2 linked regions of the Pontibacter akesuensis genome follow. The protein of the gene in region 2 interacts with the protein of the main gene of each other region in a pairwise test. Links are inferred from orthologs where the notes say so. Each region holds a gene or a part of one and is shown on either strand. Other genes may lie near its edges. The genes, in order: A0W33_RS13275 and A0W33_RS06930.

Region 1 (11,535 bases), 1.5 Mb from region 2 along the record:
GGCTTTCGGCATAAAAAAAAGCACCGCCACCACTACGGGTATGGCTACCGACAAGATGGCGATAAGCGTCAGAAATTTCTTGTCGTTACTGTTCGTTGCGCTATTTTCTCTTACTGTAGTCATCCAGCAAAACGTTTATTTCTAATTTTAAGCGATCAATTTCCTTATTCCCTGTACCATCGTAAATGCCGCGGACCTGCTTTTGCTTATCCACCAGTATGATTCTTGCCCCACTGTCTGCAACTGTAGAATCACCGCTCATGCCTATTGTTACAGCCTCACGGAAATCCGCTCTTTCAGCCGGGCTACCCGTCAGGAAGTACCATCGCTCCGGCTGCGCCTCAAATCTGTTGCTTAGCTGTTGCAACAGTTGCAGACTATCCTGCTGTTGGCTTACACTGATAGAAACAAACTTTACTTGTGGGATGTTTTCGTAAGCATCGTGTACCCGCTTCAGCTTAGAGAGCAGGTCCTGGCACGGATTCGGACAGGAAGGCTCAAAGAAACTGATGACGTAGATCGTGCTGTCCAGGTCTGTCTGGCTAAGGCTGTCTCCCTGCTGCGACACGAAATCAAAATAAGGAACCGTCTGAAAAACGGTATCGCCGGCGGCATTGTACACCACCTCTCCCCGCTCATCGAGCTTGGGATAGTAGGTTTTCAGTGAAAAATGGTGAACACCAAACACACTGATAAAGATAAAAATAAGAATAGGCACTAGCAGTAGGAGACCTAACACTAGTGCCTTTAAAGGTTTCATTTATAAGATGTACTTAGTTGAAGTAGTTCGTTATGGATTCAAAGTAATAGCTGCCTTCCGAAAGAAGTGCTACCATGAGCCATATCAGCAATGCAAGCGGGATAATGATGGACCAGATCAGGCCCTTTGTCTCATGCTTTAAGTGCATGAACTCCGCCACAATGTAAAACGCCTTGAACAGGGTAAGTATAATAAAGATGGCGTTACGGGCTGTGCCAGCTTCCATGAAGAACGCAAACACGAACTCCAGCGCTGTTAAGCCTACAAGTATGCCAAATGTTTTCCAGATGGCTTTGGTCTGAGCCTTTGGTATTTCACCCTGGTGGTGAAGGTCGCTATCGGTAGTATGGTGTGCCATAATATAGGAATGTCTTTTTTTTCGCGTTCACGCCGCTAGTATTTTATACTTAGGCGGAATGGCTTTTGTTATGCCTCTAAATTAGATCAGGTAGAAGAACGTGAATACGAATACCCACACCAGGTCTACAAAGTGCCAGTAAAGGCCTACTTTCTCAACCATCTCATAATGGCCTCGCTTCTCATACACGCCAAACACGGTATTGAAGAAGATGAGTATCAACAGCACTACCCCAGAGAAAACGTGCGTGCCGTGGAAACCTGTAATAAAGAAGAACAAGTTTGCAAACAGCGGAGGCCCGTACTGGTTATAGGTCATGTTAGCCCCGAATATGCGTGAACCATCAGCCAATACCATACCCTCCTCAGTACCTGTTATAAAGTGAGCCCACTCCCATGCCTGGCAACCCAGGAAGATAGACCCGAAAAGGATAGTCCAAAGTAACCACTTCTGCACATCGTTCTTGTCCATGCGGTGGCCGGCCTCGACGGCAAGTACCATGGTTACGGAGGAAAGAATGAGGATCATGGTCATTAAGGCCACAAACGCCAATGGCAGGTCTACTCCATGAAAACCTGGGAAGGCATTGTATACTTTTTCAGGAATCGGCCACCACTGCGTGGAAAACACAAATGCATCCGGCTCACCGGTATAAGGCATATGGTTATGGCGTGATAATCCATAAACGGTTAGAAGAGCCCCAAAAGTAAACGCATCTGATAGCAGGAAAAACCACATCATGAGTTTACCATAGCTCGCTTTCAATGGCTCATTGCCACCATCCCATGTACCTGCGTTAGGCACTTCCAGCGGAGTTGAAGTAGACATAGTTTATTAAATGAAAAACGTGTTTAGTGATTTATTCTTAAGAAGATGTACAAATATAGCCAAAGTCCACCTAAAAAGTGCCAGTAAACGGTACACAAATGTATCCGCAGCATGTTCTTCGAATGGATTTTATAATTCAGGCTGCTGAAAAACACGATCAGCACAAAGATAAGCCCGGTTACCAGGTGAAACCCGTGCACGCCTGTAAGTACATACAGAAACGAGCCGGAAGGGTTGGCTCCTGATCCGCCAAAGAACACTTTGTTATCCACCAGTTCTGACCATCCATTGAGCTGCCCGATCAGAAAAGCGATGCCCAAACCGATCGTCAGCAGCAGCATCAGCTTCAGCATCTTCATGTTATCATTTCTTGCCGCGTTATGTGCCAGCTGCATCGTAACAGAGCTTAAAATGATAATGATGGTGTTGATCAGCAGAATAGAAGGCAGGTCGTACTCTAACCAGTTTCCCTCCTCCCGCCTTACGATGTATGCGCTGGTAAAAGCTGCAAACATCATGATTATACTTATAATAATCAACCACAGCGAAAACTTTAGTGGGTGCACCCCACCAGAGTTGTTATGGTTATCTATAGGAACATTAGCCATAGCTGAAATTTAAATTTTATCTAACACAAAGGCTATCTGCACAATGGGCAGATACAGGAAAGATCCAAACATGATGCTCATCGCCGCTTTTTTAGAGCAGGTGCGCATCAGGTAAAACGTCTGCGCCAGAAACAGCACACCACATATCACCGCAATCATGGCTGATGTTGTTCCCGTCATACCAAACTGCAACGGCAGCAGGCTTAGCGGTATCAGCACAAGCGTATAGCTCATAATCTGAATAGCTGTTTTCAGGTTTTTACCACCAGCCATTGGCAGCATCTTAAAACCAGCTTTCTTATAGTCATCATCCAGCACCCAGGCAATGGCCCAAAAGTGCGGGAACTGCCAGAAAAACTGTATCCCGAATAAAATGATTGCCTGTATATCGATGGAACCGGTAGCGGCCACCCACCCGATTAGTGGAGGCATTGCCCCTGGGATTGCGCCAACAAAAACGCAGATCGGGTTAATTTGCTTGAGTGGCGTATAGATGAAACCGTACAGGACAAGGGAAAGCAAAGAAAGCGCTGCCGCAAGTGGGTTAAAGTATAAAGCAAGCAAAGCAGCCCCCGATACACCCAGCAGCACACAGAACACCACGGCCTCCAGTACGCTTACCTGCCCGGTTGGCAAAGGTCGTTTGGCAGTGCGCTTCATCAGCTTATCCAGGTCCTTCTCTATGATCTGGTTGATGATGTTCGCGGATCCTGTTACCAACATGCCCCCCAGCATCACCAGCGCAATATCATACCACTTACTATTGGGATAACCAAGTATAAAACCAATGGCACTAGAAAAAGCAACAGTTAAGCTTAGCCTGAACTTCAGTAACTGGAAATATGCTGCTGCTTTATGCATCATAGCGTATGGCTGCAGTAGTATGTCTGACTTTTGTGAATACATTAGTTATGAACAACTGCCTGCGGTTTAAATGCCCTTTTAGAGGCATAATGGTAAACGATAATTAGCTGAAACTGCACGCCGAACAAAAGCGACCCGAATGTCAGGTGCAGAGGCTGTAATACCGGTGGTATGGCAAAATAGGCCATAATAATACCGATCACAATCTCGGCACCAAGCAGCACCAGCATCAGGTGCGTAAGCAGCGTTATCTGCCTGCTCATGATTTTGTACAAGTGGTAGGCGATGTATACATGCAGCGCCAAAACTACTATGGAAAAGGAACGATGGAAGTAGAAGTAATTTCCCAACTGATCAACCCACGTCTCCCGGCCTGCACCGTTCATCATAAACGAAACAAGGTCCACTTCTTCCCGCACCTGTGTTCCTACCAGAATCTGCCCAAAAGTAATAATGGCCAATACCCAAAGTAGTGCATTTACCTTAGAGGAGTAGTCAACGTTCTCAGCGATATCCTCTTTATAAGCTCTGGCAACCACGTACTGCAACATGGCTACTAAAACTAAGGCCAAGGCCATGTGTATCGTTACAACTACCGGCAACAAATTGGTAGATACCACAATAGAGCCTAACCAACCTTGAAAACCAACCATAACAAAACTGGCCAGTGACAGAAAAAATACTGTTTTATCGGTTCTTAGGTAAGGGATGGAATAGAGAACCTTCAGAAAGATGAAAATTCCTATTAACGCACCAACCAACCTGTTTATGTATTCAATCCAGGTCTTTGTGACATTGAACTCTGTTTCAATGTACTGGTTCGGATGCGAGAATATGGCAGCGGATACTTCTTCAAAACCTAGTTTGTCCAGGTAAGCAGCCAACTTCTCGTTTTTCTCTATTCGCTTCTGCTTGTAAACCTCCAGGTAATCTTCTGGTAATTGACTGACATCAGTCGGAGGAACCCAACTGCCGAAGCATTTAGGCCAGTCTGGGCATCCCATTCCTGAACCGGTGCTTCGTACGATTCCTCCGACTAATATCAGAAAGTATACAGCCAAGACTGTAAGTACTCCAATATTTCTAAATCTTTTGTTCTTAAAAGATTTTGTAGACATCAATGCGTCTTATTCAAAGTCCCTCTCGTGCGGCATGTTCGACGACTGCGTTTCAGAGAAAGGCACTGTTTGAGGTATATAATCTTCTACGGAACCTGGCTTGCTATAATCGTATGGCCAACGGTGAACTACCGGAAGTGCTCCAGGCCAGTTGCCGTGTCCAGGATTTACCGGGGTTGTCCACTCCAGCGTGTTAGAATGCCAAGGGTTTGCTGTTGCTCTGCGACCGCGAACAATGCTGTACACAAAGTTGAACAGGAAGATGAACTGTGCCGTGAAACCAAGTATGGCGGAAATACTGATGAACGTGTTCATATCCGTAAAGCCACTGAATACCTCGAATCCTGTCCAGTTGTAGTATCTTCTAGGGAAACCAGCGATACCGATGTAGTGCATTGGCATAAACACCAGGTATACCGAGATAAAGGTTAGCCAGAAGTGAACGAAGCCTAACTTCTCATCCATCATGCGGCCAAACATCTTAGGGAACCAGTGGTAAACTCCGGCAAACATACCAAAGAACGCCGCCGCACCCATTACCAGGTGGAAGTGCGCCACTACGAAGTAGGTATCGTGCAACTGAATATCCAATGCGGAGTTACCAAGTATGATACCTGTTAAACCACCAGAGATAAAGAGTGACACAAAACCAACCGCAAACATCATGGCAGATGTAAAACGGATGTTACCGCGCCACAGAGTAGCCAACCAGTTAAATACTTTTACCGCAGATGGTACCGCAATGATCAGCGTCAGGAACATGAACACTGATCCCAGGAACGGGTTCATACCCGATACGAACATGTGGTGCGCCCATACTACGAAGGAAAGAACCGAGATACCGAACAGGGAGCCAATCATCGCTCTGTAACCGAAGATCGGCTTGCGAGAGTTTGTTGTGATTACTTCTGATACAATACCGAATGCCGGCATGATAACGATGTATACTTCCGGGTGACCCAGGAACCAGAACAAGTGCTGGAACAGAATTGGGCTACCACCTGTGTTAGAAAGTGCCTGTCCGGCGATGTAAATGTCAGACAGGAAGAAGCTAGTACCGAAGCTACGGTCAAAGATCAGAAGCAAAGCGGCAGAGAACAACACAGGGAAAGCAAGCAGACCAAGTATAGCTGTGAAGAAGAACGCCCAGATAGTAAGCGGCATCTTCGTCATCGACATACCTTTTGTTCTAAGGTTGATTACAGTTGTGATATAGTTTACACCACCCAACAACTGAGACACAATAAACAGGGCCATTGCAATCAGCCAAAGCGTCATACCGTCCTGAGAACCTTGTATGGCTTCAGGCAGGGCGCTTAGCGGCGGATACACCGTCCAGCCACCTGCTGCAGGCCCTGTTTCCACAAATAAGGAAGAGAACAGGATGATGCTTGACAGGAAGAAGATCCAGAAAGAAAGCATGTTCATGAAACCAGAGGCCATGTCGCGTGCTCCCAACTGAAGTGGAATGAGGAAGTTACTGAAAGTACCGCTCAGACCAGCCGTAAGCACGAAGAATACCATGATGGTTCCGTGCATGGTTACCAGCGCCAGGTAAAACTCCGGGTTCAGCTTTCCGTTTTCAACCCAACCACCCAGGATTGGCTCCAGGAAAGTGAAAGTTGCCTCTGGCCAGCCCAACTGCAGGCGGAACAGGATGGAAAGGAATCCACCTAAGAATGCCCAGGCAATACCCATGATCAGGAATTGCTTTGCAATCGTCTTGTGGTCCTGGCTAAAGATGTACTTCTCTAAAAAATTTTGCTCGTGATGATGCTCATGCTCGTCGTGGGCAGGATGCACATCATGGTTGATGGTAATATCTGTACTAGACATAGACAATTGTAATTTAAAAGCTACAACTCAGTTTTTACTTCAGCCTTATCCGCAGCAGCAGACTCGGCTACTAACTGTGCAGGGGCTTTCTTAGAGAAGCCAGCCACTACATCGGGATTTTGCTCTGCAAACGATACTTGCTCGGCTAGCCACGCCTCATATTCCTCGGGCTCGTCTACCACCACCACAAAGCGCATCGCAAAGTGACCACGGCCACAAACTTCGGCACAGGCAAGCTCATAGTTGAATTCAGGATTGCCTGTCTCGTTACGCATCTCGTAAGTTGTCTTGGTAGGTACAAACCAGAACTTAGTAGGCATTCCCGGAACAGCATCCATCTTCAGACGGAAATGTGGCATGTACACGCTGTGGATTACATCCCGTGCTCTGATCTTCAGCAACACCGGCTTTCCTTTGGGCACGTGGATCTCACGTGGCATGAAGTCGTCCTGGGCATTAGGATCAGAGAAATCGATACCGAATTCGTTCACAGCTGTGATAAGAGGTGTTTTGGCTACGCCAAGCTCACCATCAGCACCCGGGTAGCGCACCATCCAGTTAAACTGCTTGCCCATTACTTCCACCACAATGGACTCCTCAGGAGAGGCACTGGTGATGTTGGTCCAGGTTTTCCAGCCACCAAATACAAGTAAGGCCATCACAACCGCAGGAATCATTGTCCAGATAATCTCCAGTTTGTTGTTGTGCGGGTAGTAGTAAGCTCTTTTATCATCCTTGTGCTGGTACTGGTAAGAGTACCAGAACAGCAGGATTTGCGTGATCACAAACACAACACCGATGATAATCATCGTCGTCCAGAACAAGCTGTCCGTCCACTCACCGTGTACAGATGCCAGTGGCGGGTTCATTTCATCCCAGTAGGCGATGAAAGACCAGATAAATCCAGCTCCACCCAACACCAGGAAAAGAATCATTAGCGTGCCGTTAACGCGATTACTAGTTTTTGTTGTACCCACAGCCCGCTCTGTAGACCCCCTGAAGATGGAGGCGAGCGTACCAATCCTGAAAAGCAGGAAAAGGATAACAAATAATAAAACGACGGATAAACCTATGGCGATCGAAATCATTATATAACGCTTTTAGTATAATCTCTAAACATGATGGTGAACACTCTCCTCGAGGAACGGATGGTTTACCGGTACCAGAGAAGCCTTTGATAAACCTCTTGCGAATATGAACAGGAAGAGTCCCAGGAAAGCCAGTGCTGTGCCCAGTTCTATCAGACCAAATCCTGCTTCCGTACGAAGCGTTCCTGGCATCATCATCAGGTAAAAGTCTAACCAATGGCCGATCAGGATGGCAATTGTCACAATCTTCAGCATAATCATCTGGCGCTTTGCATCTCTTGTCATTAGAACAAGGAAAGGGAAGGCAAAGTTTATAATCAGGTTAGTAAAAAAGATCCATGTGTAATGGCCGTTATTACCCCCTAATCTCTCGATGTAGTAGATAACTTCCTCTGGAATGTTTGCATACCAGTAAAGCAAAAACTGCGAGAACCAGATGTAGGTCCAGAAGATGGAGAATGCGAAAACAAACTTTCCTAAATCGTGCAGGTGGTTTGAGTTTACCAGTCTTAGATAGCCGTTCTGCTTCAGGATGATTACGGTTAGTGTGATGGCAGCAAGACCGGCAATAAACCAACTCGCAAACACATACCAGCCAAACATCGTGGAGAACCAGTGCGTGTCAATCGACAGTACCCAGTCCCATGCTGATGTAGAAGAAGTAATACCGAAAACTACTAGGAACATGGCCGAAATACGGATGCTCTTGTGGTAATAGCTTGTTCCACCGTGAAGATCCTCATCAATGGAGTTCTTACGTAGCCAGTTAAAGAAGAAAATCCACAGGGCGAAGTATACGATCATTCTGATCAGGAAGAACCAGAAGTTCAGGTAGCCTGATTTACCAGCTATGATGGGGTCATAACGCGGGTCGTTTATATCGTACAGGTATTCGTGTGTCCAATGGAAAATATCGTGGTTGCCAAAAAGGAACGTAATCAGCATCAGGATACCACCAACCGGAAGGAAATAACCCAGTGCTTCGGGTATGCGCTTAATTAAAACGGACCAGCCGGCGTAGGCCACATACTGGAACGTCACGAAGAACACGCCTATCAAGGCGATGCCTGTAAAGTATACGTTGTTAAGCCAAAGGTTCATGAACAAGCGTTTTGTCCAGGAAACAGGTTCGTGAGCCGCCGCCGCAGCAGCGTCGCCATGTCCTGCAGCAGCCTCGTGGTGCTCCGCTCCTCCGCCTAAGGCTGATAAAATGATGCCTACTATAAGTAAAACTACACCTATAGCTATCATTAAGAAAAACTTGTTATTCGTTTTTCTGGAAATGATGAGTCTTTCTTCTGTCATTATCCTTATAAATTTTGCCTTAGACTTAGTTTTTAGGAGTTTCTCTTGTTGGAGTGTCTTCTGGTGTACCCGTTACCGGGTTATCAGTGATTGTCTCACCACCTGCTTCCTCTTCCACTTCTTCCTCCACTGCAGCGCCTACTTCGCCTTTCTGCAATTGCTGCACGTACATCACAATCTTCCAACGTTCTGTCGGGTTCACCTGTGAGCCGTGTGGCATCATGCGGCCTCTACCGTATGTAATCACGTGGTAAATATGGCCAGCAGGAAGTTCTGCTACTCGTCCGGCTGTATAAGAAGGAACGCCTTTGAATTTAATGCCTACCAATCCCTGTCCATCGCCCTGTTCTCCGTGGCAAGGTGCGCAGAAACGGCTATAAAGCACTTGGCCTTCTGCCAGGTTCAATTCGGTTCTCTTCAGCGGGTTTGCCAGTTCCACGCCTGCAACCTCTGCTGTGTCCACAGAAAGGTACAGGTTATAACCTTGCATGCCACGAGGCACGGTACCCTTTGCTGGCTCACGCATGTTCATGCCGGCCGGGTTGAACTTGTTTTCTTTTATCTGAGAGTAAGGATCCAGTGGAACGGAATGGTACATGTCTGGGGCATACTCATACCCTGGATTACTTTTGTCGCCGCAGGCAAACAGCACTGCAGATGAGAAAAATAGAGCAGAGGCTTTTAAACCTAGTGTCTTGTATCTTTTCATTATTTTACTACCTCCTTCTCATTAACCTCAATGGCCCCGGTAGAGCGCAGCAGGTTGTTAAGGGCTGACATATCTGTTACTCCTTCTTTCACTTCAATGGCCATCACAAACTTATCATCAGTTGAGCGCTTATCGAACACGTTCACGCGCAGCGAAGGCCGAATGTTGGTGACAATGAAGAAGGTGATTACCATGCTGAATGCAGCGAATAAAACGGTAAGCTCAAATGTTACCGGGATAAAAGACGGTAACGCGATGTGGGGTTTACCACCAATGATCATTGGCCAGTCAAAGCCCAGCATCCAGATCTGCATCCAGAGCGCAAACGACATACCGGTCAATCCACCCAGGAAGGCTACGATTGGCAGCCTCGAGCGCTTGATGCCTAATACATCATCGATTCCGTGAACAGGATATGGTGAGAACACTTCGTATATCTTAGTGCCGGCAGCGCGCATGTTTTCGATGGCTGTCAGCAGCACATCTTCATCATCATAAATTCCTAGAACAAACTTCTTATTCATTGTGATGTGTATTAGTGTTCAAATTCTTATCAGTGCCGTGCATAGTGTTGTGCGGTGTGTGCACCACACCAGACGAAGACTTCAGGATAGCCTTCACCTCTGCCATGTTGACAACCGGGAAAAACTTAGCAAACAGCAGGAAGAGTGTAAAGAACAATCCGATCGTTCCCACATAAACGCCCACGTCAACCCATGATGGGTAGAACATGGCCCAGGAAGACGGAAGGTAATCGCGGTGCAGGGAAGTCACGATGATCACAAATCGCTCAAACCACATACCGATGTTCACGAAGATGGAGATGATGAAGGTAGCTGTTAAACTTCTTCTGATTTTGCGGAACCAGAAAAGCTGTGGCGTAATTACGTTACACGTCATCATCGACCAGTAAGCCCACCAGTAAGGACCCGTAGCCCGGTTAATGAAGGCATACTGCTCATACTCTACCTGAGAGTACCAGGCAATGAAGAATTCTGTAGTATAAGCAACACCCACGATAGAACCAGTCAGGATAATTACCTTGTTCATCGATTCCACGTGCTCCAGCGTGATGTAATCTTCCAGTTTGAAGGTCTTGCGCGTGATGATCATCAGTGTCAATACCATGGCGAAACCAGAGAAGATCGCACCAGCCACAAAGTATGGCGGGAAGATAGTGGTGTGCCAGCCCGGTATAACCGAGGTTGCAAAGTCCATGGATACAATAGTGTGTACTGAAAGTACCAGTGGAGTAGCCACACCTGCAAGTATAAGCGAAACTGTCTCGTAACGCGACCATGCTTTGGCAGAACCTGTCCAGTTCATAGAAAGTACGGCATAAGCTCTTCTTGCTATCGGACCGGTTGCTCTGTCGCGGATGGTGGCAAAGTCAGGAATCAGACCGATGTACCAGAAAACAAGAGATACAGAGAAGTAAGTTGAAATCGCGAATACGTCCCAGAGAAGTGGGGAGTTGAAGTTAACCCAAAGTGAACCGAATGTGTTTGGCAGCGGTAGTACCCAGTAAGCCAGCCAGGGGCGGCCCATGTGCAGTACCGGGAACATCGCCGCGCAAATTACGGCGAAGATAGTCATCGCCTCGGCTGCACGGTTGATGGAAGTTCTCCACTTCTGACGGAACAGCAATAGAATGGCAGAGATCAGCGTACCGGCGTGGCCGATACCTACCCACCACACGAAGTTTGTGATGTCCCATGCCCAACCTACAGTCTTATTCAGTCCCCATTCTCCGATACCATAGAAAAGTGTACGGTAAACAGAGTAAATAAATATGGCCAAACCTACCAGTGCAACAGCCAGCGCCGCTGCCCAACGTGCGTTGGGCTTGGCTTCTACCTGTCTGCAGACATCTTCCGTGATGTCGTGGTATGTTTTCCCCCCGGTTACAAGAGGCTCTCTTATCGGAGATACATGCTGCATAACGCTCTCGAAGTTATATTTTAAGCTAAGTTTCTAATTTTTGTCAGGTATGTTACGTTTGGCTGCGTGTTCAATTCCTCCAGCACGTGGAAAGCACGCTCTCCCTGCTGACGGGCCAGA
Region 2 (11,628 bases):
TTCTCAGAAAAGACCAGTACCTGGAGAAGGTGCTGAACGCCTCTCCTGCGCACTTGTGCCTGCTGGAAGGCCCCGACTATGTATGCCGCTACATCACCCCCGGCTTTCACAGGGTGTACGGAAACCGCCAGTACCTTGGCAAGCCTGCCCGGGCCATCTGGCCAGAATATACCGGCACAAAATTTTGGAAAAGGCTGGATGAAGTATACCATCATCTCAGAATTGTTTCTATTGATGCTTATGAGATAGCCTACGACCGGCACAAGGCAGGGCAAAAAGACGTGGCGTATCTTAACTTTAAATACCAACCTTTGTTAGATGACGAGGGCAAAGCGGAGGGCGTGTTAATTTCTGCCATAGAAGTGACAGAACTGGTCGAACTGAAAAAGCAGCTAACCGAGCTACAGAACAAGATATCGTCCTGATTGCCGTTTTACCCGTAAGGTTGGTTGCTTCTGACTAGCCCCGATTTGCACAGGAGAGAGTTACCCTAAACAAAAAAGAATGCCTGCTACCTTAGCTCAGCCAGCTTATAAAAATATTTTCAAGGCACTGCCAGGCTCTTTCCTGGTACTGTCTCCGGACTCCATCATACTGGAGGTGAGTGAGCATTACAGAAAGGCAACCCATACGCTGGTAAAGGACATTGTGGGCGCTTCCCTGTTGGACACTTTTCCGGAGAACCCTGACATTGAACACCTGAAATCAAGGGAGGCGATCCGTAATTCCCTGCAGCAGGTGGTAACCCTGAAAAGCCCGCACACCCTCGATGCCATCCGCTACGATATCTTAACGCCCGATGGCAACTTTGAGGAGCGCTACTGGACCTTGCGCAGCGTGCCTGTGCTTGATGGCTTAGGCGAGGTGGAGTTTATTGTGCATGAAGTGCAGGACATCACGGCTCAGGTAATGAAGAAGCAGGAGGTGAATGCGGCGCATAACAGCCTCTGGGTAGTAGCCAAGTCTGCCGGTGGCATTGTGTGGGAGGCCAATCTGCTTGAAAATAAACTGACCTGGAGTGAGACATATAAAGATGTTCTCGGTTACGGCGACGAAGATTTGGAGGCTACCCTGGACAGCTGGGACAAGCACGTGCATCCGGAGGATCTGCCGGGGGTGCGGAAAAGTATAAGGGCGGCAATAGGGAGCATGAAAAAGCTGTGGGTTGGCGAGTACCGCTACCGCAAAGCTAACGGCTCCTACACCAGCCTGATCGACTACGGCTATATTATTTATGACGACACCACGCAAAAGCCCGTCCGCCTGCTAGGCACGATGGTGGACGTGGGCCGGCAGAAAGACTATGAGCTGAAGCTACTGGACATGAACCAGCGGTTTCAGCGCATTGCCATGGCCACCAACGATGTAATCTGGGACTGGAACCTGAAAGACGATTCTATCTGGTGGAACGAGGGCTTCAAGACCCTGTTCGGGTACGCTGAGGAAGACATTGAGGACACCGTCGTGTCCTGGACCAGTCGCATTCACCCGGACGACCTGGCAACAACGAAAGCATCCATTTACAGTGTGATAAACAGCGGCGGCACCAGTTGGGAAGGCGAATATAGCTTCCGCTGCGCCGACGGCACCTATAAACTGGTCCGGGACCGGGGCTTTGTGATGCGCGACGAGCAGGGCGAGCCGCAGCGCATGGTGGGCGCCATGATAGACATCACCATACAAAAGCGCACCCAGCAGCAGCTTCAAGAAAGCATGTCGCATACTACGCAGTTGCTGGAGTCGCTCCCGCTCATGACCTGGACCGCCCTGCCCAACGGCGACCTCAACTACTACAGCCAGCGCTGGTACGACTACACCGGCTCCACCTTTGAGATAATGCAGGACTGGGGCTGGAGCAAGCTCATACACCCCGAAGACCTGGAGGAGACTACCAAACAGTGGCTGAACTCCCTCAGCACAGGCCAGGACCTGGTGCTTGAAAACAGGTTCAGGTCCAGCAAGGGTGTCTATCGGTGGTTCCTGGTGCGCGCTGTACCGATCCGCAACGCGGAGGGCCAGGTAACCATGTGGGTTGGCTCCCACACAGACATTGAGGAGCAGAAGCAGCTGTTGCTGGCCCTGGAGGAAAGCAACAGCAAGTTTAAGCTCTTGGCAGAGTCTATCCCGCACATTGTGTGGAGCGGCGAGCCTGACGGACATGTCGATTTCTTTAACCAGCAATGGTATGACTATACCCGCATGAGTGAAGAGGAGACGCTCGGTTTCGGCTGGGCCCCATCCCTGCACCCCGATGACCTGCAAGCTACCATAGACGACTGGATAAGTGCCATAAAAACCGGTGAGAAGTATGAGCGCGAGTTGCGCCTGCGCGATATCTATACTGAAAATTACCGCTGGTTTCTGGCGCGGGCCCTGCCACAGCGCAACGCCGACGGCCAGATTGTGAAGTGGTTCGGAACCGCCACCGACATCCACGACCAAAAAATGCTGCGGGAGCAGGTAGAAGAATCAGAACGGCAGTTCCGGTTCCTGTCGGAGTCTATTCCGCAGATGGTGTGGACCGCAACGCCCGAGGGCGTAACCGATTACGTGAACAAACGCTGGTTCGATTATACTTCCCTAAGCGAGAAAGATAGCTTGGGCCGTGGCGTCTGGCTCAAGGTGCTGCACCCGGATGATGTGCAACGCACACTGGACCGTTGGCGGTTCTCGGTGAAGCATGGCGACTTTTTCGAAATCGAGTACCGCATCAGAAGCGGGAACAACGATACCTACCGCTGGTTTTTAGGGCAGGGAGTTCCCATGCGCGACGAACAGGGCAACATCATAAAGTGGTTCGGCACCTGCACCGATATTGAAGACCACAAGCGGGCGGAAGAAGAACTGGTGGAGAAAAACCTGGAACTGGAGCGCATTAACCAGGATTTGGATAGCTTTGTGTACACGGCATCGCACGACCTGAAGCTGCCGATTGTGAATATGGTGGGTATTTTTGAGGAACTCATCCAAAGCGCCGAGTTCAAGGATGCCGATGCCCCACACATGATCGAGCTGTTCAACAAGTCGTTTAAGCAGCTGCATGCCACCATACACGACCTGGGCGAAGTGGTGCGTGTGCAGAAGACAAAAGAGCGCAACCTGGAGGAGCTAAACCTGCAGGAAGTATGCGAAGACGTGCTGGTAAGCGTGCAGGAAATCATCAGACACAGCGGCGCCAGCATACAGTTTGATTTTTCGGAGGCCCCCACCGTGCCCTTTACACGCGCCAGCCTGAAGAGCATGGTCTACAACCTGATTACAAACGCGTTGAAATACCGCGCCCACGACCGTGCCCCTGAAATCAAACTGCGCTCGCTGGTGCGCAACAACTACATCGAACTGCAGGTACAGGATAATGGCCTTGGGCTGGACCTGAACAAGCAACAGAGCAAGCTGTTCCAGATGTTTAAGCGCTTCCACAACCACGTAGAGGGGTCCGGGCTGGGTTTATACATTGTAAACAGGCTGCTGACAAACCACGGGGGGTACATCCATATTGAAAGTGAACTGGACAAGGGAACTACCTTTTACCTGTACTTTAAACGTAAAAAAGCATAAGCCAATAACTGGAGTAAACTATGAAGTCCCTGAACACCATATTGCTGATCGACGACGACGAAACGACGAATTACCTGAATCATCGCCTGCTCACGCGCCTGGAATTGGCCTCTGATATTCGGGTGGTGACGAACGGTGAGGAAGCATTGAACTACCTCCGCCACGCGTTTGGCGGCAACGAAGACTACCCCTACCCGGACCTTATTTTAGTGGATATCAAAATGTCGGTAATGGATGGTTTTGAGTTTCTGGAGGAATACCAGAACTATCCGAAAGAGCAGAAAGACAAGACCGTGCTGCTCATGCTTACGTCCTCGGCCAGCTTTTACGACCTTGAAAAGCTGAAGCAGTTCCCCGATGTGCGCCAGCATTACTCCAAGCCCCTGACCGAGGCGGATGTGCGCGAGATCGCAAACACGTATTTTTAGCATACAGCTTCCCCATCTGTGCCTGCGGCACCTCTACACGTAGAGGTGCCTTTTTCTTTGCCGCCGGCACCGCTTGTTAACTATAGCCATGGCAATGCCGTAAATATAAGCCCACCCTTCGGTGGAATCTAAATTGTATTGACACCAAAATTAAAACAAGCTATGGCAAACAACGAAATAAACTCCAACAGTGAGAACCATGACATAGGCCGCAGCCTTTACCAAAAGGATCAGCAGCACAACCGAAACAGCAACAGCCGCGGCGGCTATGCCAACGACCATGACCGGCGCTGGAGCGAGGGCAACTTTTTCCATACCGGCCCCAGCCCACGTGGCGCACAGGACCGTGATAACGACAACTACAACAGAGGCGGCGCCAGCAACAGCTCCTACAACCAGGGCCAGAACGCGCACCTGAGCGACCATTATGGCAGCCGCTCCGACAGCGCCTATCGCAACGAGCGCGCCTACATAAACCACGGCGACCGCGGCAACAGCCAATACCAGCACGACCAAAGCCACAGCATGCGCAGGCCGCATACTCCCGGCGGTGCGCTGGAGAGAAAAAACAGTGAATACGAAAATGAGCCTTGGCGCGAAGGCCCCTTTACCGGAAGCCGCTACAAGGAGGATGACTCCCGCTATGGCAGTGGCTCGCACAACTGGTACAGGGAAAACCGCTACACGCACGATGATGACGACGACAACCGTCGCTACGGCAACCGCCAGCAGCACGACGAGCGGGGCTTTATGGACCGGGTGAAGGATACCTGGAACGACATCTGGCATTCTGATGACAGAGACTACCATTCCCGCAACCGCAATGCATCGTACAACAACGACAGCAACCGGAGAGATTACGAGTCGTACCGCAACCGCAACTTCGACAGAGGCTTGGAGGGCGGACCGCGCTGGGCCGACGAGAGCGACTCCGGCCATGACAATCAATATGATAACATAAACAGAAACCAGCGTTATCGTCGCTAAATCATTCTGTTTTACAAGCCGTACAAAGACTAGTATTACTTACAAAAAGCAAAGTTGGCTCCTGGCCGGCTTTGCTTTTTTTTGCTTTTCTGACTATCTTAGGGATCAACCTCTTGATAATCACAGCGTACACCTAACATACCAGCGCCTGTCAGGAGATACAAGAACCATTTAAAGAACACACTATGCAGCACGAGCAGCACGAACAGCACGACCATGACCCACGGCACCGGGACCACCGGGAGCAGCAGCGCCATCGCCGCGAGCACCAGCAGCACCACAATCGCCAACAGCACCGGGATGATAATTTCAACGACTCAGGCAGCCGCTGGGGAGAGCCCACCACGCCACTGAACCTGCACCAGCAGAACGACTGGCAGCCACGCGATATAGGCCGCTTTGAGCGCGAAGGCAAATATCACCACGAGGAGTGGCGTCCGAATGAGCCGCAGCACCGCAACCAGTATCGCCCGCACCACCACAAGCAACCGCTGTGGCGCCAACGCGACGTACACTTCGACCCAAGCAACCAGCGCGTGGAAGACCGCTGGGCAGAAGACCCAACCATGCCACACCCGCGCCAACGTCCACCGCGCCACTACGATGGCTTCTGGCAAGACTATGAAGACTAAACCATACCGCTTGCAGGTATGCATTTCTAATAAAAGCCGGCTATTCCGGCTTTCGTTTTTTCCGGCCGGTTATACGTTACACCCAATTCTCACAAATGCATTGGCTTCAACCCCAGCTTTACAGCCACTGCTCCTGCTGCGTGGCCTCATAGCGACCAGTTATGTTTTTAGCAGCACTATACTTCCGGCTATACTTTGTAATTTTGCATAGATGGAGGCATTGGAGAGTTTACTGGAGCAGGTGCGCGCCTGCCGCTTGTGCGAAGAGCACTTGCCACTGGGGCCGCGCCCGGTGCTGGCAGCCAGCCCCAGCGCCAGACTGCTGATTGTGGGGCAGGCACCCGGCACCAAAGTGCACGCCAGCGGCATTCCCTGGAACGACCAGAGCGGCAAACGCCTGCGGCACTGGCTAGGCCTGGAGCCGGAAGTCTTTTACGATGCCAGCAAAGTGGCCATCATACCCATCGGCTTCTGCTACCCCGGCAAGGGCAAAAGCGGCGACCTGCCGCCCCGCCGTGAGTGTACGCAGCACTGGCACCAGCGGCTGCTTGCGCAGTTACCCAACATCCAACTCACCCTGCTCATCGGCAAGTATGCGCAGGATTACTTTCTGGGAAATCAGGCAAAAGCCACGCTGACCGAAACCGTGACCAATTGGCACCAGTACCTGCCGCAGTACATGCCTATGCCGCACCCCTCGCCCCTGAACCAGTTCTGGCTCCGCCGCCACCCTTGGTTTGAAGCGGATGCGGTGCCTTATGTCCGGCAGCTGGTACAGCAAATACTTTAGAAAAACAGCTATATTCGTTTTCCGTTGCTAGCTAAACGCCTTAAGCCACTTCAACTGAAATGATCAACTACCCCAACAGCAAGCTGCCCGATATCGGTACCAGTATTTTCACCGTGATGACCTCGCTGGCAAACGAGCACAAGGCCATTAATTTGTCTCAGGGCTTCCCGGATTTCAACTGCCCGGAGCCGCTCATGCAGTTGGTGAGCAAGTATATGCACGAAGGCTTTAACCAGTATGCGCCCATGGCCGGTATGCCGCAGCTGCGCCAGAAGATCAGTCAGAAAACGGAGAGGCTATACGGCTACCGCCCCGACGCTGACACAGAGGTAACGGTAACCAGTGGTGCCACAGAGGCCTTGAATGCCGCCATTACGGCCGTGGTGAAACCAAATGACGAGGTTATACTGCTGGAACCCTGCTACGACAGCTACGCGCCTGTTATCCGGCTTAATGGTGGTTCGCCTATCTATGTCCCGCTGGCCCTGCCCGACTTTTCGGTGGATTGGGACCAGGTGAAACGCCGCATCTCTTCCCGCACGCGCCTGATCATCATCAACACGCCGCACAACCCAACCGGTGCCGTGATAACGAAGCAGGATATGGACACGCTGGCAAACCTGCTGGACGGCACCGACATACTGGTATTGAGTGATGAGGTGTATGAGCACATGGTGTTTGACGGGCAGCAGCATTACAGTGTACTGCAGCACCCGCAGCTCAGGGAGCGCAGCTTTGTGGTTTCCTCTTTCGGGAAAACCTATCACACCACCGGCTGGAAAATAGGCTATGCCGTGGCGCCCGCATTACTTACGAGCGAGCTTCGCAAGATGCACCAGTTTATCACCTTCTGCTCACCCACGCCGCTGCAACTGGCCATTGCCGATTTTATGGATGAGGCGTCGCATTACTTGGAGCTGCAGGACTTCTACCAGACCAAGCGTGATTTTTTTGCAGCCCAACTCAGGAACACCCGCTTTGAATTTACCCCATCGGCAGGCACCTATTTCCAGTTGGTGAAGTATGATGCCATCACATCGGAATTTGACCAGGATTTCGCTAGGCGATTGACCACCGATACAGGTGTAGCCGCTATACCTGTTTCTGCCTTCTACCACGATAAAACCGACAATAAATTCCTGCGCCTCTGCTTTGCCAAGAGCGAGGAAACTCTGCGGGCAGCCGGGGAGAGGTTGGCGCAAGTATAGCTAGCCGTTGCTATTAGCTATGTAATAACTGCTTGAAGCAGCCAGCTTAGAAATCACTTATAATTCATCATTCCTTATTCAGAATTTCCAGAGCTATGAACTTACGCGTAACCATTGTACAAACTGAACTGCACTGGCAGGACGCTGACGCAAACCGGCAAATGTTCACCACCAAACTGGCCGAAGCCGCTCCTAAAACAGACCTGATCGTGCTGCCTGAAATGTTCACCACCGGCTTCAGCATGCAGCCCGAGGGTCTTGCGGAGGAAGCCGACAGCACAACGCTGGCGTGGATGCAACAGGAGGCGAAAAAACATGCGGCGGTGGTTACTGGAAGTGTAATGGTGCGGGAGGGGAAGCAGTATTTCAACCGCCTGTACTGGGTGCGCCCGGATGGCACCTACGCGACCTACAACAAAAAGCACTTGTTCCGGATGGCAAAGGAACACCATACCTATGCGCCGGGCAGGGAGCGGCTGCTGGTGGAGCTGAACGGCTGGAAAATCTGTCCGCTGGTGTGCTACGATCTACGCTTCCCGGTGTGGAGCCGAAATGTGAACAACGGGTATGATCTGCTGCTGTACGTGGCCAATTGGCCGAAGGTGCGCAACCAGGCCTGGCGTACTCTCTTACAGGCACGCGCCATCGAGAATCTGTCCTACGTGATCGGTGTGAACCGCGTAGGCACCGATGGCAACAACCATCCCTACGCCGGGGACTCAGCCATCATCCATCCCAAAGGTTTTCACCTGCTGGAGACGGCCGAGGTAGAAGGAATTCACACCTTAACGTTAAGTAAAAAAGAGCTGGAGGATTTCAGAGAGGTTTTTCCGGCACATCTGGATGCAGATGCGTTTAGCTTGAACGGGTGAGCCCCTCACCCCAACCCTCTCCCCAAGGGGCGGGGGGATTCTGTTGCTGGTTTTGCCGAAGTATAGGCGCTGCTGTTTTGGCTATTTAGATGAACCCACCCCTGCCCCTCCGAAGAGGGGAATTTACAACATTGCTTATACTAAAGTATAGGCAATGTAGCCGGCGGTATTCCGCGGGCAGGTCGCGACCTGTCCGCTTTACCCCTCCCCAGCCCTCCCCTAAAAACAGGGGAGGGAGCTCTGTCCCAGCTCCTTCAGCAGTGGCTATCTGAACCGCTTCCAGTCCTTGGGTTGAGCGCCTTGTAATTGATGCGGTGCCCGCAAGGGCAGCCTGCAGCGTAGCGGTGGCAGCTTCAATTGCACAGCGCGATGCCCAAGGACGGGGCCCCGCGGCCGTGAGCGCTCCAAAGTAAGATGTGCAACAGTTGGTATTTGGGAGCTGTAGGATGAGCGGCAGCTAGTAAGGATAGCTCGGTTGGAGATGCGAAAGCAGTGGCTAATCAACTATAGCCACTGCAAGTATTGCCGATGCCAAGCAAGTATGGTTTTTACAAGCCAGTCGAGTTACAAACTCAACATCATTATAGGACACAAATCTAAAGGCTTGCGCCAGCCAAGGGCCAGCGAGGGTATCAACTATTCAAAATAGCCTTTTACCTCCTCCACTACCTCCCCCTCCTCCACTACCTGAAACACCACATGCGGGCGGGCGGCGAAGATGCGTTGCAGGCGGGCGTGCTGCCCCAGCAACAGGACCAGCCGCTGTGTTCCTCCCTGAAACAGCTCCTCCAGCAGCGGCATCGCACCCGTTAGATCTACCGTCGTTTCATCGGCTTTTATACTTACCACAGCTCGTTCCGACTCCCGAAGCAGGCGCAGGGCGTAGTGCTGCAAAAGCTCATCCGATTGCGCGTCCAGGTCAAGTATGGCTAGCTCGGGGAATGTCTGCCGCACTTGGTCTACGAGGGGCTGCGCGTAAGCTTTTTCCGTTGTAAGGTTCAGGTACAGGAAAGCCTGCATCAGTACAAAATGATTTTCCGGGATTTCTGCTTGCCGCTTTCAGAAACAGCACGAACAACGTACATGCCCGCCTGCAGTTGCTGTAGCATGGGGCTGTGCGTGCGGCTATACGTACCCTGGCTTCGGTAGACCAGTTTGCCTACCATGTCAAACATCTCCAGTTGCACCGGCTCTGAGGCTCCAACGCGCAGTGGACCGCTATTCTGACTGCGGTCGTGTGGGTTTGGGTAAATGGTCAGCACCAGTTCTTCTCCCGCCTCAGGGGCTGCCTGGTGGCCCGCCGTTTGCTGCAGCAAGTATAAACCGCCGCCCTGCGTACCAAGTATGGCATAAGGTTTATTCTCTCCACCCAAAGGAGCCACCGCTATACTTAGGCCACGCCCCAGTCGTGTAGGTTGCGACTGCTGCGTCAATTCATTCTCCAACACCTCTGCTTCGGCGGTGAAAGTGCCGTTCATACTTTCTTTGATGTTTCGGAAAATGCGCATCTCCCCGCTTTCGTCCACCGTCAGCAGATCCAGCGTGCCATTGCCATCGATATCATACATCGCGGGGGACAAACTGCGCCGCGACACAGCATCTTCCAAGCCTTGGAAGCTGGTATTATTCTCCAAAGTATAAACGGGTGATGTAACCGACCCTGTGTTCCGGTAAAACGCCAGACCGCCCCCGCCTTTACCAAGCAGTATATCCTGGTCACCGTCTTCATCCAGGTCGGCGAAGGCCGGGCTGTCGCCGTCGGCCACACGCAGCAGCACCTGCAGGTAAGCCAGATCGTAGGCCGCAGGCTGGCCGCTCTTGGCGAGGTTCTGCAGCAGCATGATGCGGGTGGAGCCCTGCTGCAGTCCTTTGAACGTTAGGATGAGGTCTGTGGCACCGTCGCCATTTATGTCAGTGAAGGCGGGCTTGATGTGGAAGGCCTGCTTGCTGTGCAGCGCCAGGTAATCGTGCGTCACCAGTTCAAAGGCTGGCGCGGTGGCCGTACCGGTGTTCCTGTAATGGCTGATGGCACCGCCGTATGTATTGCTGCGGAAAACGCCCTGATTGCCCACCAGCATATCCAGGTCGCCGTCGCCGTCAAGATCGGCAAAGGCAGGATAGGCTCCCTCACCTACATCTATCATCTGCGCCTGCAAAAAATCCTCCTGCGTAAATGTGAAATCAGGATTGTTTTTCGCACCCTGGTTGCGGTAGAGCCACACTGAATGCTGGAAATCCATGTTCCAGGTATCATGGTCTACCTGTGGCGCCACCAGCAGATCAGGCACGCCATCGAAAGTCACATCCTCATAAAAAGCAGCGGGGTAGAGGTTGAAATTTGCCGGTTTGATGGCCGGAAACCGGGCATCATAGCCTGTCATAAGCGCGTCGGAGGCGGTTCCCACATTTTCCATCAGCACCAGGTCGTTACACTGCATCCCACCCAGCACCAGGTCCTGGTCGCCATCGGCATCCTGATCGAGCAGCAGGATAGAAGAGCCCTCGTGGCCGGAGTGCGTAGGCTTGGCTATACTTTCCCCTTCGCGCGTGTCGCAGTATTCGCCATACTTGAAGTTGCTGCAGCCATTGCATTCGGTAATGCCGCCCCACCAGTCTGACTGCTGCACAAAAGACAGCGTGCCGCAGTCCAGCCCCTGCTCAACCTGCACGTTGCGGTACAGCTCCAGGTAATTCCCCTGCGAGAACTCCGTCAGCAGCACGTCCAGGTCACCGTCGCCGTCAACATCTGAAATGGCAGGCACATCGGCACTGCCCATCTGCATGTTTATGTCACGAGCATTGTAGCGCAGGCCGTCGGTGGTCAGGGTAAACTGTAGCTGCCCCTGCGCCGCCTGCTCCTGGCGGAACACGCGGATGCCGAGCGGCGAACTGGTGAAAATATCCTGCAGCCCATCGCAGTTGTAGTCGCGCAGCAGCACCCAGTAATTCAGGTCTTCGGGGAAGAAGGCCTCGTAAGCTGGCGCATACTGGTAGCCCCACTTCCCGTTCTGCTGCACGGCCAGCCAGGTATACACCTTGCGCAGCTGCCTATCGAAAATAAACAGGTCCTGCTGCCCGTCTTTGTTCAGGTCGATAGAGGAGAACTGCGGGGTGTTAAGCCCGCCGCTCCAGGGGTCCGACAGCTGCCCGGAG

Evidence for each region.
Region 1: the proteins of A0W33_RS06930 (region 2) and A0W33_RS13275 interact in binary tests that used the Escherichia coli proteins (3 or more experiments, as listed by UniProt). The link is inferred for Pontibacter akesuensis from one-to-one orthologs.

Annotation. Positions count from the first base shown.
Region 1 is NZ_CP014766.1:3,118,800-3,130,334, reverse strand. Bases 3,960-6,836 are described here. They hold A0W33_RS13275 (cytochrome c oxidase subunit I), read right to left. Parts: upstream 6,373-6,836; coding sequence 4,546-6,372; downstream 3,960-4,545. Other genes in these bases: A0W33_RS13270 (cytochrome c oxidase subunit II), read right to left, coding at 6,393-6,836; A0W33_RS13280 (COX15/CtaA family protein), read right to left, coding at 3,960-4,536. Also shown: A0W33_RS13310 (DUF420 domain-containing protein), read right to left, coding at 1-123; A0W33_RS13305 (SCO family protein), read right to left, coding at 101-718; A0W33_RS13300 (cytochrome C oxidase subunit IV family protein), read right to left, coding at 774-1,118; A0W33_RS13295 (cytochrome c oxidase subunit 3), read right to left, coding at 1,200-1,946; A0W33_RS13290 (cytochrome c oxidase subunit 3), read right to left, coding at 1,970-2,554; cyoE (heme o synthase), read right to left, coding at 2,564-3,415; more of A0W33_RS13280, read right to left, coding at 3,460-3,959; more of A0W33_RS13270, read right to left, coding at 6,837-7,460; A0W33_RS13265 (quinol:cytochrome C oxidoreductase), read right to left, coding at 7,485-8,765; A0W33_RS13260 (c-type cytochrome), read right to left, coding at 8,791-9,474; A0W33_RS13255 (DUF3341 domain-containing protein), read right to left, coding at 9,474-9,998; nrfD (NrfD/PsrC family molybdoenzyme membrane anchor subunit), read right to left, coding at 9,991-11,415; A0W33_RS13245 (TAT-variant-translocated molybdopterin oxidoreductase), read right to left, coding at 11,436-11,535. UniProt on the Escherichia coli protein: Cytochrome bo(3) ubiquinol oxidase is the terminal enzyme in the aerobic respiratory chain of E.coli that predominates when cells are grown at high aeration.
Region 2 is NZ_CP014766.1:1,642,021-1,653,648, forward strand. The notes cover bases 5,559-8,528. They hold A0W33_RS06930 (methionine aminotransferase), read left to right. Parts: upstream 5,559-6,454; coding sequence 6,455-7,603; downstream 7,604-8,528. Other genes in these bases: A0W33_RS06920 (hypothetical protein), read left to right, coding at 5,559-5,605; A0W33_RS06925 (uracil-DNA glycosylase family protein), read left to right, coding at 5,817-6,395; A0W33_RS06935 (amidohydrolase), read left to right, coding at 7,699-8,475. Also shown: A0W33_RS06900 (PAS domain-containing protein), read left to right, coding at 1-425; A0W33_RS06905 (PAS domain-containing protein), read left to right, coding at 505-3,558; A0W33_RS06910 (response regulator), read left to right, coding at 3,579-3,986; A0W33_RS06915 (hypothetical protein), read left to right, coding at 4,149-4,973; more of A0W33_RS06920, read left to right, coding at 5,159-5,558; A0W33_RS06940 (hypothetical protein), read right to left, coding at 9,112-9,495; A0W33_RS06945 (T9SS type A sorting domain-containing protein), read right to left, coding at 9,495-11,628. UniProt on the Escherichia coli protein: Shows aminotransferase activity with methionine and histidine as substrates, and to a lesser extent also with phenylalanine.